2 regions of the Clostridium chauvoei genome follow, and region 2 is predicted to be linked to the other one. Evidence: a T-box and tRNA genes for the amino acid it is inferred to sense, from the RefSeq annotation. Region 2 holds a T-box; the other holds one or more tRNA genes.
The links. The T-box of region 2 lies ahead of gltX (glutamate--tRNA ligase). A T-box ahead of a tRNA ligase gene usually reads a tRNA of that ligase, here a tRNA-Glu.
Positions count from the first base shown of each region.

Region 1: it has a tRNA-Glu gene. The T-box ahead of gltX (glutamate--tRNA ligase) is inferred to sense a tRNA for this amino acid. The anticodon was not compared.

Region 1 covers NZ_CP018624.1:2,841,835-2,845,313, forward strand. Annotated here, with positions in the region: gene BTM21_RS13320 (DnaD domain protein) at 1-13, shown strand, start outside; gene BTM21_RS13325 (ATP-binding protein) at 6-980, shown strand; tRNA gene BTM21_RS13330 (tRNA-Thr) at 1,055-1,129, opposite strand; tRNA gene BTM21_RS13335 (tRNA-Asp) at 1,135-1,211, opposite strand; tRNA gene BTM21_RS13340 (tRNA-Val) at 1,220-1,295, opposite strand; tRNA gene BTM21_RS13345 (tRNA-Glu) at 1,304-1,378, opposite strand; tRNA gene BTM21_RS13350 (tRNA-Asp) at 1,429-1,505, opposite strand; tRNA gene BTM21_RS13355 (tRNA-Val) at 1,515-1,590, opposite strand; tRNA gene BTM21_RS13360 (tRNA-Glu) at 1,600-1,674, opposite strand; tRNA gene BTM21_RS13365 (tRNA-Thr) at 1,680-1,754, opposite strand; tRNA gene BTM21_RS13370 (tRNA-Asp) at 1,803-1,879, opposite strand; tRNA gene BTM21_RS13375 (tRNA-Val) at 1,889-1,964, opposite strand; tRNA gene BTM21_RS13380 (tRNA-Glu) at 1,973-2,047, opposite strand; gene BTM21_RS13385 (hypothetical protein) at 2,188-2,769, opposite strand; gene BTM21_RS13390 (BaiN/RdsA family NAD(P)/FAD-dependent oxidoreductase) at 2,863-3,479, shown strand, end outside.
Region 2 covers NZ_CP018624.1:658,841-662,319, reverse strand. Annotated here, with positions in the region: gene BTM21_RS03015 (alpha/beta hydrolase) at 1-11, opposite strand, end outside; gene gltX (glutamate--tRNA ligase) at 183-1,844, opposite strand; T-box leader at 1,898-2,073, opposite strand; gene BTM21_RS03005 (glycerate kinase family protein) at 2,151-3,281, opposite strand; gene BTM21_RS03000 (GntP family permease) at 3,320-3,479, opposite strand, start outside.

The DNA of each region.
Region 1 (3,479 bases), 690 kb from region 2:
TAACGATGATTAAAGGATACCAAAAAGAATTAGCTAATATATATGAACAAATTAAAATTAAAGAACAAAATAATTTAAATGCACGAAGAAAAGAAATTTCTGATAAGCATCCTGAAATTATGGAATTAGAAAAATCAATTCAAAAGCAAAGCTTGAATTTATCTTTGTCCATACTTAAAGGACTTACTGAAGAAGAACTAAATAAAATTAAAGATACAATAACCGACTTAAGATTTAAAAAATACGAGCTATTAGTTTCAAAAGGTTATGATCCTGAATATTTATCTCTTCATTATCAATGTCATAAATGCAAGGATGAAGGATATATTGGAATAAAAAAATGCTCATGTTACAAAAATAAGTTAATTAAATTATATTATAAGGATTCTGATTTAGAAGATGCTGTTAAAACTCATAACTTTAATAAATTTGATATAAGTTTATATTCCAACCATAAAATTGGAGAAGATAAATTTTCTCCAAGAAGAAATATAGAAAATATTTTAGAGTTTATTCAAGGTGATTATGTTCCTAATTTTTCAAAGCACAATAATAACTTATTGTTTTATGGCAATTCAGGTACTGGTAAAACATACTTATCTTGGTGCATTGCAAAAGAATTACTTGATGAAGGATTTTTAGTTGTTTATAAAACTTCTGATGAACTTATTAAATGTCTTAGAGATATTAGATTTAATAACAACTATGAATTAGAAGAATTACTGCTTAATTGTGATTTATTAATTATTGATGATTTAGGAGCAGAACAAATTACAGAGTTCTCTGCTACAGAGTTATTCACTTTAATTAATAGAAAATTACTTAAAAATAAAAAAATGCTTATATCTACTAATTTAAGTCTTCCTATGATAACTAAAATCTATAGTGAAAGAATTTATTCTAGACTTGTCGGTAACTTTAAGCTTTACAAATTTTATGCAGAAGACATTAGAATACAATTAAATTTAAAAAGACGATGATTATTTCATCGTCTTAGTTTTTTATATTTAATTTCAAACAATAAAAAAAGCTTTGGAAAAATCCAAAGCTTTTGTGGAGCTGGCAATAGGAATCGAACCTACAACCTGCTGATTACAAGTCAGCTGCTCTACCGTTGAGCCATGCCAGCAAAATTGGCGACTTAGAAGGGACTCGAACCCTCGACCCCTGGCGTGACAGGCCAGTACTCTAACCAACTGAGCTACTAAGCCATTTAATTTGGTGGGCACAACAGGGATCGAACCTGTGACCCTCTGCTTGTAAGGCAGATGCTCTCCCAGCTGAGCTATGCGCCCAAAATAAATGGTGACTCCTAGGGGAATCGAACCCCTGTTACCACCGTGAAAGGGTGGTGTCTTAACCGCTTGACCAAGGAGCCATATTAAGTTGTTTTTTGTTTTTAATATTTAAGCTTTTGTAAAATTAAAATGGCGACTTAGAAGGGACTCGAACCCTCGACCCCTGGCGTGACAGGCCAGTACTCTAACCAACTGAGCTACTAAGCCATTTAATTTTGGTGGGCACAACAGGGATCGAACCTGTGACCCTCTGCTTGTAAGGCAGATGCTCTCCCAGCTGAGCTATGCGCCCAAAATAAAATGGTGACTCCTAGGGGAATCGAACCCCTGTTACCACCGTGAAAGGGTGGTGTCTTAACCGCTTGACCAAGGAGCCATATATGGAGCTGGCAATAGGAATCGAACCTACAACCTGCTGATTACAAGTCAGCTGCTCTACCGTTGAGCCATGCCAGCATATAGCTTAAAATATTAAATTTTATGTTATGTTTTTTAAAATTAAAATGGCGACTTAGAAGGGACTCGAACCCTCGACCCCTGGCGTGACAGGCCAGTACTCTAACCAACTGAGCTACTAAGCCATTTAATTTTGGTGGGCACAACAGGGATCGAACCTGTGACCCTCTGCTTGTAAGGCAGATGCTCTCCCAGCTGAGCTATGCGCCCAAAATAAATGGTGACTCCTAGGGGAATCGAACCCCTGTTACCACCGTGAAAGGGTGGTGTCTTAACCGCTTGACCAAGGAGCCATATTAAGTTTTGCTCTTTTCTTTCAGGAGGCTTTCTCCTGCCGAGCACATTAACTATAATACATAAATTTTAATATAGTGTCAACACTTTTTTTAAACTTTTTTATTTATTTAATTTTATACTAGGTTTTTACTAGATTTTATTCTAGTAATTTCACCATCTTATCTCTTGATTCTAGGCACTTTAAGCCTTGTCCATACCTAGAAAGTTGCTTTTCTTTTTCTTTAATTTCTTTTTCGATTTTTTTAATTTCAAAGGTACATAATTCGAAAAATTTTTCTTTATTAATTTCTTCTATAGATATATTATACCCAACTTTTTTAAAATTTTCTCCACTTGCAATAATATTTATAGGTATGTGATTATTAATGATACAAAGTATTTCTTTATCCCATATTCCTCTTTTATTTACTTTATATTTATCTTTTAGTAAATTAAGTGCTTCAAATTCTTCATTGAATTGCTCTTGAATATTATCTACTAATATTTTATATAAGTTTATTGATATTCCTCTATTTAACTTTATCTTTAATAAATCTCTATATTTAATTAAAAATTTATCTACATCTGATTCAGTAATAAATTCTATATCTTTGTTTAAAAATATATTTATACCTTTAGAATTAGGATAGTTAACTACTGATTGATCATAATTCATTCTTCTAACTTTAAATTCTTTTTCAAAATCACTACTATCCTTATTTATAACTCTTACTTTCATATATTTCACCTCTATAAATAGTATTCCATAGTTTTATAACTTATATTACTATGATAAAATTTATTTAAATATACATTAAGGAGACTAAATATTATGATACATCATGATTTAATTATAGTTGGTGGTGGAGCTTCTGGATTAACTGCAGCTATTGCCGCAAAAGATTTTGGTATAGATGTAGCTATTTTAGAAGCTACCGATAGAATAGGTAAAAAGATTCTAACTACAGGTAATGGTAGATGCAATATTTCAAATAGCACAATATCTTTTCCCTTCTTATCTTATCATAGTGAAAACTCTAACTTTTTTGTTGAATCACTATCTAAATTTACAGTAGAAGATGCTAAATCATTTTTCCTATCTTTAGGTTTACCTATTGTTGAGTTAAATAACGGAAAAATGTACCCACAATCGTTACAAGCTTCTTCTGTTGTGGATATTTTTAGATTTGCTTTAGAGGAGAGAGAAATTCCTTTATACACAAACTGCAAATTAAAATCTATCCACAGGAAAAAAAGTTTTAAGTTATCCACAAGTAACGAAGAGTATAATTTATTCACATGTAATAAATTAATTCTTGCCTGTGGAGGAAAATCAGCAGTTAAAACTGGTTCTGATGGCTCTGGACATTCATTAGCAAAATCCTTAGGCCATAAAATTATTGATCCTATTCCTGGAATAGTTCAATTAAAGTTAGAACATCCTAATTT
Region 2 (3,479 bases):
CTCTTTTTCATATTTCCTCCTAAGTTAATTGCTTGTTTTGACTATCAAAATATATTATATAGATTTTTATTTGATTGTCAAATTATTTTATTTGAAAACATTTTTATTGTATTACTAATTTAGAAGGATAATAAAAAACCTTGCTTAGTAATAAAATACTAAACAAGGTTTTAAAAAAATAATTATATATTTAAAAACTTATTAAATCTATCTTTAACTTTTTCTTCTCCCATAATTTGCATTATAGTATAAAGATCTGGAGTATTTGTTCTATGTGATAAAGCTGCTCTTACAGCTCCTGCTACGTCTGAAATCATACCCTTGTATTGATCTGGATTAGCTTTATATTCTTTTCTATTTGCACAATATCCTAATTTTAACCCAATTTCTTTTAATTCATCAAACCAAGCTTCTTGGCTACCTATGTTAAAAGTAAATTCCTTTGCATAAGCTTCGATTATAGCTTTTGCATTTTCAAGAGATAATGTCTTTGGTAATTCTACTTGATCTGCTGTTTCTTTAGCAAATAATTCATCATAGAAATAGAATATTTTTTCTTTAACATCTTCCCATTTAGCAAAGTCTTTTCTTGGCTTTGGACCTTCTTTGTCTATATTAAAGATTTCTTTAGTCATAGTTTCATTAGCTGTTACTAATTCAAACATTTCTTTATCAAACTCTTTTGCCCAAGTTGTATAGTAGTTATAAACTACTTCTGGTTTCATCTTACAGATTACTTCCTTACTTACATCATTTAACTTAACTATGTCAAATAATGCTCCACTCTTGCTCATTTTATCTAATGCTATTTCAAAATCGTGATAATCAACTAATGGATTTTCAACTCTCCACTCTTCAAATGTTGAGTTTATTATATTTAATAAGTACTCTATTACTGAAACCATTGGATACCCAACTTCTTTATAATAAGAAACTGCTGCTTCTGCATCTTTTCTCTTTGATAATTTTCTCTTTGAACCATTATCATTTTTCATTATTGTTGGAATGTGAGCATATTCTGGTCTCTCTAATCCTAAAACATCAAATAATTGAACATGTATTGGAAGTGATGATAACCATTCTTCACCTCTTATAACATGAGTAGTTCTCATTAATGCATCATCTATAGCATGTGCAAAATGATATGTAGGAAGTCCGTCACCTTTTATTAAGACTATATCTTGATTATTTTCTGGGAAATGTACATCACCCTTTATTAAATCATGAAATTCTACTCTATTTTCTATATTTCCTGGTGACTTAAGTCTTATAATGTAGCTTTCACCTTTTTCTATTTTTTCTATAGCTTCTTCTGAAGTTAAGTTTCTATATTTAGCATATTCTCCATAATATCCTGGTGTGATTTTTTCAGCTGTTTGTTTTTCACGAAGCTCTGCTAATTCTTCTGGTGTACAGAAACATGGATATGCTAAACCTTTTTTAACTAAATCCTTAGCAAAAGTCTTATATATTTCTGCTCTTTGACTTTGTCTATATGGACCATAATTTCCCTTTAATGTATCTGTTCCTGTCATACCTTCATTAAAGTCCATTCCAAAATTATGCATAGTAGCTATAGTATCTTCAATAGCTCCTGCTACTTCTCTTTTTTGATCTGTATCTTCTATTCTTAAATAGAAAACACCTTCTGTTTGACTTGCTAATCTTTCATTTATTAATGCAGCAAATACTCCACCTATATGTTGGAATCCTGTTGGTGATGGAGCATATCTACAAACTACTGCACCTTCCTTTAATTCTCTCTTTGGATATTTTTCGATGTAATATTCTGGTGTTTTGTCAATACCAGGGAAAATAATTTCAGCTAATTTTTCTAAACTCATATTTTACCTTTCCTTCCTTTAAATTTAAATAAAAAAGTCCTTCATCCTAAAAGCTTTAGGACGAAAGACTACTTCCGCGTTACCACCTAAATTGATTAGATAAACTAATCCACTCATTTAAATTTATAGCTCCAGAGTTTCTTTCTATAGGATTAAATTCTAGGATCTCACCTTCCCTAAATCTCTTTAAAATAATTTACTATATACTCTTCTCTTTCAATGCTACTTTATTTATATTTTAACCTAAATACAGTAACATTATAACTTTAGTATTAACTATTGTAAATATAGTTTTTAAAGTTCTTTTTATTTTACATTTATTAATCTAACTACATTTTCTACTGTTTTAGCTAGATTTTCTTTTCCGTCTCTTAACGCTTCATCTAAAGTAGATACACCTTGCATTATACTAAAAATAGCTTCTATTCCTATAGGATATAAATTTTCTACTCCTTCTGAAACTTTCCCAGCAAAAGCAATAGTTTTAACGCCTTCTTCTTTAGCTGTTTTAGCTACTCCCATTGGTGTTTTACCATAAATAGTTTGGCTATCTATAGCACCTTCTCCTGTAAATACAAAAGTTGCACCCTTTACTTTTTCTTTAAGTTCTGTATGTTTTATTACAAGTTCTATACCTTTTTCTAATTTTGCATCTAAAAAGGCTAATAAAGCTGCTCCTAATCCACCAGCTGCTCCTGCTCCTTCTACACTCGCTACATCTTTTCCTAAATCTTTCTTTATTACTTTTGCAAAGTTTGAAAGATTGTTATCTAATATTTTAACCATTTCTTCTGTAGCACCTTTTTGTGGTCCAAATATAGCTGATGCTCCAGTATCTCCTATTAATGGATTTGTAACATCACAAGCAACTTCTATAGTTACATCTTTTAGTCTTTTATCTAAATTAGTTAAATCTATTTTTTCTACTTTTGATAGTTCACCACCACCAAAACCTATTTCATTTCCACTGTTATCTAAAATCTTTCCACCTAATGCTTGAATCATTCCTGCTCCACCATCATTAGTTGCACTTCCACCGATTCCTATAACTATATGCTTTACACCTAAATCAAGAGCTTTTTTTATAATTTCTCCTGTTCCATAAGTTGTAGTTATAAGTGGGTTTCTTTCTTCTCTCTTAACTAAATGTATTCCACTTGCACTTGCCATTTCTATAACTGCTGTAGTTTTATTTCCTAACACTCCAAAAATAGCTTCTATTTCATTTCCTAAAGGAGCTGTAACCTTAACTTTATGAATTGTTCCTTTTGTTGCTTCTACTAAAGCTTCTACAGTTCCTTCTCCTCCATCTGCCATAGGTACCTTTATGCACTCTGCATCTTTTATTACTTTTTTAATTCCAAGTTCCATAGCATCACAAGCTTCTTTTGATGACATACTCTCCTTAAAGGAATCTGGTGCTAATATAAATTTCATTTAGTTCAACTCCATTTCATTTTTATATCTTTAATTTTTTATAATATAAATCCAAATATTATAACTGAAACAATAGTCATTGTTAATCCAACTAATGATTCATATGGTATAAGTTTTAATCTTTCTTTCATTCCCATGTTTATGCTACCACCTGTTGCATGAAAGAAACTTCCATGAGGTAAGTGGTCTAAAACTGTT